3 regions of the Brevibacillus sp. DP1.3A genome follow, and region 1 is predicted to be linked to each of the others. Evidence: riboswitches for the same ligand, from Rfam matches in the RefSeq annotation. Region 1 holds a riboswitch; each other region holds the start of a gene.
What was found. A riboswitch is a leader RNA that binds a small molecule or an ion and turns the genes downstream of it on or off. The one in region 1 is predicted to bind S-adenosylmethionine.

Region 1 (3,278 bases):
ACCTCCCGCATTTCATTGTCATTATTTTCTACGAATGATATTCCGAAAAGTCTTCAAAATACATGGCAAACCATTTCGAAAAGGAGAGGGATAAGCAAGTGCAAGCCGCTCGTCGCCTATATTGTTATCGGAACATGATGCCCCTTCTCTCCACTGTACTTTTCCTGTTCCTCTTTCAGCCGTTCCCTACCTATGCCCAGCCTCCCTATGCAAAATGGGGCAGGCTCGCGATGCAGGAGACGATGAAGCGATATCCAAACGCTCAAATTGTGGACTACCTGCATGTCGGACGAAAACAAAAAACGCCCACCACGTCGGAAGAGACGTTTAAGCTCTTGCTTCAAGAAGGCAATCGCAGGTGGGCGTTACTCATTCATATTGAATTCGTGAATCAGACAGAAGATGTCGTAAACATCTCCTATGAGGAGACTCGCTAGTCAGCGAGCTGTTCCATCTCTTTCATCATGACTTCCATGTCCATGTCAGCTGCCATCCCGTACGCGCGGCGCATGTTTCCATCTCCATCCACAAGGAACATGCGAGCCGTATGAGCATAAGAACCATCTGGCTGCTTCATGACCATCAGACCAAAATCCTTCGTCACTTTCTCTACAGCCTGAGCGTCCCCGCGCAGGAACTTCCAGCCGCTCTGATCTGCCTTGAACTTGGCTGCGTACTCCTGCAAGACTTCCGGCGTATCGTTATCAGGGTCAAAGGAAATGGAGATAAACTCTACTTTGTCTCCGAACAGTCCCTTTTCCTTCAACTGATCTTGCAGCTTGGCCATGTTGTACGTAGTAGCCGGACAAATATCCGGGCACTTGGTAAACATAAACTCCACCAGTCGTACTTTGCCAGCACTTTCATTAAATGTATAGGTTGTTCCGTCACTGTTGTCTAAGGTGAAATCCGCGATGGGCTTCAACACTTCGATCTTCTCTTCTGTCATGTACTTATAACCAAATACACCGACGATAGCCAAAAGGATAATACCAGCTAACACAGGAAACCAATGTTTTTTCATCGCAGATTCCTGCTGCAATTGTGTTCCTTCACTCACGGGTTGTTCCTCCCTGCTTGTCCCATGCGAGATGCCTCCTGATTACACACGGGAGGCATTCACACTGTTTCTATACCTTCTTACTGTTCCACTTCACCTGGCCATGCGAGCATGCCGCCAACCATATTCGCCACGTCATACCCTTGAGCACTCAAATACTCTGTAGCTGTATTGCTTCTGGCACCACTGCGGCAAACCATCACAATCGGAATGTTCTTATCCAGCTCATCGATACGGTGCGGCAAAAAGCCGAGTGGGATCAACTTAGCCTCTTTAATGTGACCTGCATTCCACTCATCTACTTCACGTACATCAATGACTTGCAGTTCCTCTTTGGCATCCAGCTTTTCCAACAGCTCTTGTGGTGTCATTTCCTTTACTCCATGGCTCATCGCTATTTATCCTCCTATATGTACGATCAGATCAGTTGTAACCACCTCCATGATATCACACGCTTTTTTACTTTTCTAACGCGAAGAGCACTTGGCTTCACGCTGCATCCATGCTCCCTATTTTCTACCATTATCTCCTATTTGGCTGCGACAGTAGCCACACGGGATGTGAACAGCTTGAGGCAAAAGCGTTACAAATTAATGGCATGAGTGAACAACTTTCATCTATATATACATAAAAACCTCCCTGATAACTTACTATTATGCGTTGACAGCAAGGGGATATTTTCATACAATTACGACAACAACTTTTCTCATCAAGAGCGGTGGAGGGACAGGCCCTACGAAACCCGGCAACCAGCAGACTAGCTGCATGGTGCCAATTCCTGCAGAATCCAGTGATTCTGAGAGATGAACACAAGCCCGTGCATGATCGGAGCCTTCTTCTTCTCAGGAGAATGCTCCGTTTTTTATTAGCCGATTTCCCATAGTAAAAGGAGAGATGGACATGTCCGATCAACAACAATGGAAGCCAGAAACACTTGCGGTACACGGTGGACAGGAGGTTGACCCTGTAACAGGCTCACGTGCTGTTCCGATCTATCAGACGACCTCCTACGTTTTCCGTGATACGGAGCATGCTGCCAACCTGTTTGGCTTAAAAGAGTTTGGGAATATCTATACACGCATCATGAATCCGACACAGGATGTGTTTGAGAAGCGTGTTGCCCTGCTCGAAGGTGGTGTAGGCGCACTCGCGACCGCATCCGGGCAAGCTGCCATTACATTCGCCATCTTAAATATTGCGCATGCAGGAGACGAGATCGTCGCTTCCAGCAGCCTCTACGGCGGTACCTACAACCTGTTCGCTCACACTCTTCCCCGCCTCGGGATCAAGGTTCATTTTGCTGATCAATCCAATCCGGAAAATTTCCGTGCCTATATCAATGAAAAGACAAAAGCCGTGTTTTGCGAGACGATCGGCAACCCGCGCATTGATGTCGCTGATATCGAGGCGATCGCCAATATTGCTCACGAAAATGGCGTGCCTTTGATCGTGGACAACACCTTCGCGACTCCGATTTTGTGCCGTCCTTTTGAACACGGGGCCGATATTATCGTGCACTCTACCACCAAATTCATCGGCGGCCACGGAACAGCAATTGGCGGTATTATCGTAGACTCAGGAAAATTTGACTGGAACAACGGAAAATTCCCAGGTCTGACTACACCAGACCCAAGCTACCATGGCGTCGTCTATACAGAGGCAGTCGGTCCACTCGCCTATATTATCAAGGCGCGCGTCCAGCTCCAACGCGATATCGGAGCGGCTGTCGCCCCAATCAACTCCTTCTTGTTCCTGCAAGGATTAGAAACACTGCATCTGCGCATCGAGCGGCATAGCCAGAACGCCTTGGCAGTAGCTCAATTCCTCACCAATCACTCTGCCGTAGAGTGGGTGAGCTATCCAGGGCTGGAGTCAGACTCCCAGCATGAATTGGCACAAAAATATTTGCCAAAAGGTGCTGGCGCGATCCTGACCTTTGGAATTCGCGGTGGCATTGAGGCAGGAAAAACATTGATCGAATCAGTGAAGCTGTTCTCCCATCTCGCAAATGTCGGGGACTCCAAGTCACTCATCATTCATCCAGCTAGCACAACACATCAGCAAATGACAGAAGAAGAGCAGGCAGCAGCCGGAGTGACTCCGGGACTCATTCGCCTCTCCGTCGGCACAGAATCGATCGACGATATCATCTCTGATCTGGAGCAAGCCTTGCAGCGTGCGTTGCAATTATCTACGGTAGGTTAACATACCTTTACAA
Region 2 (3,278 bases), 2.6 Mb from region 1:
CACACCCAGCCCAAGAAAGCTGAGAAACGATTCGGCAAAAATCGCATGCGGTATCGTAAAGGTCAGGTTGACGATGATGACGCCGATCGTATTCGGCAGCAGATGTTTGATGATAATTTTGGCATGAGAGGTACCCAACTTTTCTGCAGCCAGCACAAACTCCTGACGCTTGATCTGCATGATTTGTCCTCTGACCAGGCGGGCCATTCCGACCCACCCAGTTAGTGAAAGGGCAATAATGATCGTAGTGAGACCAGGCTCCAGAACCACCATCAGCAGGATTACCACCAGCAGATACGGAATGCTGTACAGAATTTCAGCCAATCGCATCAGGATGTTGTCCACACGGTCGCCCAGCTTGTTCCTCCCTGCCATGTAACCGGAAATCCCGCCGACGCATACACCGATCACTAGGTCGATAGCAGCTGCCGCCACACCAATAAACAAAGAGATTTGACCGCCTACCCAGGTACGTGCCCACATGTCCCGACCCAAGTCATCCGTTCCAAACCAATGCTCGTCCGACAGCGGCAGATTACCCTTCGTCAATGACTGTTCATGCGGGCTGTGGGGAACGAGAATCGGACCGATGATCGAGAGGGTTACCACTGCCATGAGCAGGAAGAACCCGAGCATTGCCAGCTTGTTGCGGCACACCCGCTGCAATACCTCCTGCCAATATCCGAGACTGGGACGTTTCCGAATTTCTTCGGATAGCCTGTTTCGGTCTACTGGTCGAAACAGGCTATCCAGTTGTGTTGCCTGATTGGCCATAACGCTACTTCCCTCCACTCGTCAATCTGATGCGCGGGTCAATCACCCGATACAGTAGGTCGATGATGTACAAAGTAAAAATGAGCACAAAGCTGTAAAACACTGTCGTTCCCAAAATAACGGGATAATCGCGGTTAAAAATACTTTCCACGAAGTATTTGCCGAGCCCGGGAATGGCGAAAATCTTTTCCACCACAAAGGTTCCCGTCATCAGGTTGGCAAACAGCGGACCGATAAAGGTAAGAACCGGTAGGATGGCATTACGCATCCCGTGTCTAACGACAATAGAAAAGGTGCCAAGCCCTTTCGCCTCCGCTGTGTTTATGTATTCCTGTTGCCAAACCTCAAGCATGCTGGCTCGTACGAAACGGGCGATAATGGCGAGCGGACCGATAGCGAGCGCAAGCGTTGGAAGTATCGAATGCTCCCAACTCCCCCACGCAGCAACGGGCAGAAGCTCCCATTTGACCGCCATGTACTTGATCAAAAGTGGCGCCAGAATAAAACTGGGGACGGAGATCCCAATGATGGCTGCAAACATAGACAAGAAATCCAAGGTTCGATTGTGATAGAGTGCCGCTACGATTCCCAGTGTGATTCCACCTGCCAGTGCGACAATAAACGACTGGAGTCCCAGAACAGCCGATGCGGGGAATCCCTCTGCAATCAGCGTGTTCACATCCCTCGTCTTGGACTGGATAGAGGGCCCCAAGTCAAATTGCAGCAATCCTTTCAGATAGAGCAGGTACTGTACCGTGATTGGCTGATCCAGGTTGTACTCCGCCCGCATGTTCTTTACCACTTCTTCTGGAAGCATTTTGGCGTCAGACGCGAACGGGTCACCCGGAATCAGGTGCATGGTCACAAACGTTACCGTGACAATAATCCAAAGGGTAACGATCATGAGAAAGCCACGCTTGACCGAATAATGAAGCACGTTGTTTCCTCCTTCACATAATACAAAGTAAAAAGATATGAATACTATGAATTATAAATATAGAAAACCCCTCTCCGAAAAGAAGAGGGGCAATTACACGGTTCCCACCTTCTCATCTCGCAGAATAACTCCGCAGGAATTGGCACCGTAAGGTCAATCAGACCAAGGTTGCCGGGTTTCATCGGGCCAGTCCCTCCACCACTCTAGATAAGAATGTTCTATGAAATTTAATTTCATCGTAAAATTCTTTTTTATCTTATCATTTTACTCGGATATGTCAATCCTGTTCAATGACAATTGATTTTTCTTTATTATTTTGGAAAAGCAAATCTTCATACACGTATGAATATAAGGATGTCAGCCCAAATCTTAATCGTGGTGGCTAGGATCAACAAGGCCAGAATGGTTTGGAGAACCCGTGTATCCAAACGTTTGCTGACCTTCGTACCGAGCGGCGCTGCCATGATACTGGCGATTACCATGATCACGGATGGCCACAGTAATATGTCCCCCGCCATCCATTTCCCTGCAGTCGAACCGATGGAAGAAAGAAAGGTAATGGCAAGAGATGAAGCAATCGTAACTCTTGTCGGGATCTTGAGGATGATCAACATGATGGGAACCAAAATAAAAGCGCCAGCTGCCCCGACAATTCCGGAGGCGCCTCCGACAATCAAAGCGGATAATACGGCTGTTGGTTTATGAAAGATAACCTCGTACTGTTCACGTTCGTCCATTCGCTTTTTTGGCAGGAACATCAAGATTACAGCAATGGTGGCCAGGATGGCGTAAACGATATTGATGGCTTCTGCCGATAGATATTTTCCTCCATACCCTCCAAGCAAGCTTCCTACGATAATGGCACTTCCCATGTACAGAACGAGCTGGTAGTGAATAAGCTTATCTTTTCGCAGAGTCCAAACAGCAGCTAGGGTGGCAAAAAATACTTGGATTGCACTTATTCCGGATACTTCGTGAGCTGTGTAAGCAACGAATCCAAGGGCGGGCGGAATGTACAGAAGCATCGGATACTTGATGATGGAGCCCCCGATTCCGACGAGACCAGAAATAAATGATCCCGCGAAACCGATAACAAACAGTGTGATCACAAGGTCGATAGTCATACGCTCACCCTTTGCAACACCTCGATTCGTTTTACCCTCGTTCTACGACTGCCAAGCCGTCTTTTTGCCATTTCAAGATTCCGCCGCTCAAATTCATTACATCCTTGAATCCATTTGCCTGAAGAATGCTTGCGCCAATAGCGGATCGGGCACCGGAACGGCACTGTACGAGAAGAGGCTTATCGTGAGGAATCTCATCCAGCCGCATGGCGAGCGTACCGAGCATGATGTGCTGTGCATCCGGAATGTGTCCTTCCTTCCACTCAGTCAGATTACGTACATCTACTACGTGAACCTCTCCCTTTCCCACCCGTTCTGCAATCTCCAACGGTGTTACCTCTTCGATTGTCTCGAGCGAAGACACTTCACTTTCCATCAGCTTGCCGCTGTCGATAAAGCCTGTAACATGATCAATCCCTACGGAATGCAAGGCCTGCAAAATC
Region 3 (3,278 bases), 3.0 Mb from region 1:
CCTGCTAAAACGCATTGAATCCATTTCAGAGAGTGTCGACATACAAAGTGAAGGGCGTATTCAACCTCGTGCAAAAGCGGTGGAGACTGCCTCCTGACAAAAGAAGCCGTGTTTCCAGGTAACTAGAAATACGGCTTTTCTTCTTATGATTCCTCTTACTTACGCAGATTCGATAATAGGGAAGCAGCGCACTTCTAAGCCAAAATCATTTTTCAATAGGGACTCGTGCTCTTCGCTGATTCCTGTCACGATCAAACCTGCGCGCAAGACGCCTCCCAAGTCGAATTGGACTTTTAGTTTATGCACGTTGACTCCTGCCTGCTGAAGGAAATGCAAGACACGATCTGGCGTAGCAGTATGACACGAGCCCTCAAGATAACATAGGACGTGTTCTACCGAGTCCACCGTGACTCCAGCTTTGTCAGCCGTTTTTTCTTTCCAAGTAGGATGCGGTGTGAATGGTTGTGTCAATAAATAGGCCAAATCCTCCACGACTGCACTTGCTGTGGGGAGCTCTCCTGCCCCTCTTCCTGTAAACAACAAGTCTCCTACGATGTTGCCGGATAGCTGGACAGCATTAAACGCGTCGTGGATTTGCGCCAACGGATGGCTCAGCGGAAGCATGGTTGGTTCAACAGATAGGCGAATTCCTTTCTCAGCTTGATAGGCCTGCGCGATCAGCTTGATCCGGTACCCGAGCTCGCTCGCAATCCGAATGTGACCTGCTGACAAATCTGCAATTCCTTTGCGAACAACATCTGCTAAGGGCAGCGATTCTCCGTACACAAGCTGTGCCAAGATATACAACTTGTACATAGCATCAAAGCCTTCCACATCCGAACGAGGGTCTGCTTCCGCATAGCCCAGCTCCTGCGCTTGCTTGAGAACCTCCTGGTAGGAGAGCTGCTCTGCCTCCATTTTCGTCAAAATGAAGTTCGTTGTTCCGTTAAGAATACCGCGAACGCCTTGAATATCGTTCGTGCGTAGGAACTGCCGGAGCACGCTCAAGATCGGGATGCCCCCTGCCACACTCGCTTCATAGGCAAGATGCACTTGATGTTGATTTGCCAAATCGACTAGCTCCGTTCCTTTTTTCGCCAGGAGCTCTTTGTTGGCAGTTACCACATGGCAGCCCTTTTCGATCAAAGCACGGACGTAGTCATAGGTAGGTTCTACACCACCCATGACCTCCACCACTATATCCACATTACTGCTCAATACATCCTCAAAGTCTGTTGTCAGTAAAGCCGGGTCGATATGAACCGCCCGCTCTTTTTCCGAGTCACGCACCAATGCCTTGACGATCTCAATTCGTTTACCCAGACGAGAAGCCAGCTTCTCCTGCTGCGAACGGATCGTTTTGATTACGCCTCCACCCACTGTTCCCAATCCCAATAATCCCACGCGTACCACTTCTGCACTCATCCTGACCACCCCATACCCCGAATTTTAGATAAAAAGAAAAGCCATCTTCGATAAGAAGAAGGCTTGTTAGCAGCTAATAATGCTCCCCCTCCTTATCTCCCAGGACGTATATGTCCTGCAGGAATTGGCACCTTGTCACAAAATATGCGTGACGGTTGCCGGGCTTCATCGGGCCAGTCCCTCCACCTCTCTGGATAAAGAAAATATGAAATTGAAAAAAACCTTCTTCGCTAAGAAGAAGGTTCATCTACTAATGGAGTAACCCGCTTCTTATCTTTCGAGACGAAACGTCTCGCAGGAATTGGCACCTTGTCGCATTATGCAACGGTTGCCGGGCTTCATCGGGCCAGACCCTCCACCTCTCTGGATAAGAACCATTTATGCTGTTGAGCTTTATTCTAAGAAATTCCAAGGCAAGCGTCAACAAAATTCTTTCTTTTCTGATTGCAATCTGAATTGGCCAGGTTTTCTCAGTTGTGGGTGAACAGGCTTTCTACCTCTTCCATACTACAGCAAGTGCAATGAAACACGCCCTCCTGGCATTCCTCAGGCAGCTCTTTTTCCTCGACATATCCGCACCATTGGCAAATAAAAAGTTGCATCATCGCACACCCTCCTCTTCTTTTATCCTGCCCAAAATAAAAAGAGCATTTTCCACTCGACCGTGACGATCGTTAGAAAATGCCAGAAAAGGAGGGACGTACTTGTCCACTCGCTGTTTTTCGCAAGCCATCTCTAACACCTCCCTATCTCCCGTAGGTCTATCAGTGTTGTCGAAACAGGCAGGTCTCCTGACTATGGGTTCATCGTCTAGCGTCGCCTTCCCCGTCTATTTTGATAGACCAGTGGCTTGTTGGACGCTGACTCCCCTCTTACAGTGGCGGGACCGTGTCGGATTTGCACCGAGCTTCCCTATTATCCTTGTGGCGAATTGGTTACGCCCTAAGGAACCTGTTTCCACCTATGAAATTGTCATTTATTACTACCACCCTCAGATTTTACCTTATTTCCCCTTATTTTGCGAACATTGCTCGTGGGTCAGTAACCATTCCTTTCGCCACAAGCCACCCGAATAGCCTGTTAAACTTCCGTTTGCTCCTATAGGTGGTCAATGTGTGCAAGACTGTTTCTGAAAGCCTCTCCCTTTCATCCACAGGGGAACAGAAAAGGACTGTCTCTTGCCGGAAAAATATTCGTCCAGCTGTTGCCGACAAACGAGGAGAGGCTCTGACCTACCCCAAATACCGAGCCTTTAAAATGGTAGTGTGGTGAGCTTCATGTCCTGCAATCACATAAGCCAACGTCCTTGCAGATAGCTTGTTTCCGTTGGCAATTCCTGTACGCAACCACGCTTCCGGAGAGATTCCGCGGACCTGTGCGATGGTGGAAGCCCGAACAGCCTTATACTCTTCCAGTAAATCTGAGAGGTCTCTTAGCTGATAACACCCGTGTTCGACAAAAGCATTCTCATCAAAACCAACGAGGGGTGTCTGATCTCCTCTCGCGATTCTCAGCAAGCGATAGCTCATGATGCGTTCTGTATCGACGAGATGACCCAAAACCTCTTTTACCGTCCATTTTCCTGGTGCATATCGATAATCCATTTGCTCGGGCGCAAGTGACGAAAATAATGCGACTTGCCTCTCGCCTTGTTGTGTGAGGATCGTTTGCAGCTCCCCCTCAGGTACAAGCCCAATATAATAGTCAAAATAAGCAACGTATTCATCGCGATCTGGTCGTCTGAGCATGTATTTCCCACTCCTCGTCATTCATTTTGGTTAGACAAATTATACCCCCATGCATCCCAATACGAACGAACCCGCCTGATCTTCACAGGCGGGTGACGCTCACCA

Region 2: another riboswitch for S-adenosylmethionine. It lies ahead of HP399_RS16260 (ABC transporter permease); the one in region 1 lies ahead of HP399_RS28770 (homocysteine synthase).
Region 3: another riboswitch for S-adenosylmethionine. It lies ahead of HP399_RS12055 (homoserine dehydrogenase); the one in region 1 lies ahead of HP399_RS28770 (homocysteine synthase).

Annotation. Positions count from the first base shown of each region.
Region 1 covers NZ_CP085876.1:6,214,045-6,217,322, forward strand. Annotated here, with positions in the region: gene HP399_RS28755 (YqzG/YhdC family protein) at 63-437, shown strand; gene HP399_RS28760 (SCO family protein) at 434-1,060, opposite strand; gene HP399_RS28765 (rhodanese-like domain-containing protein) at 1,141-1,452, opposite strand; SAM riboswitch class I at 1,764-1,870, shown strand; gene HP399_RS28770 (homocysteine synthase) at 1,961-3,265, shown strand.
Region 2 covers NZ_CP085876.1:3,569,968-3,573,245, forward strand. Annotated here, with positions in the region: gene HP399_RS16255 (ABC transporter permease) at 1-774, opposite strand, end outside; gene HP399_RS16260 (ABC transporter permease) at 779-1,711, opposite strand; SAM riboswitch class I at 1,821-1,925, opposite strand; gene HP399_RS16265 (sulfite exporter TauE/SafE family protein) at 2,044-2,835, opposite strand; gene HP399_RS16270 (MBL fold metallo-hydrolase) at 2,867-3,278, opposite strand, start outside.
Region 3 covers NZ_CP085876.1:2,615,016-2,618,293, reverse strand. Annotated here, with positions in the region: gene HP399_RS12060 (CapA family protein) at 1-97, shown strand, start outside; gene HP399_RS12055 (homoserine dehydrogenase) at 160-1,425, opposite strand; SAM riboswitch class I at 1,515-1,626, opposite strand; SAM riboswitch class I at 1,693-1,799, opposite strand; gene HP399_RS30985 (hypothetical protein) at 1,896-2,030, opposite strand; cobalamin riboswitch at 2,189-2,395, opposite strand; gene HP399_RS12045 (DinB family protein) at 2,658-3,173, opposite strand.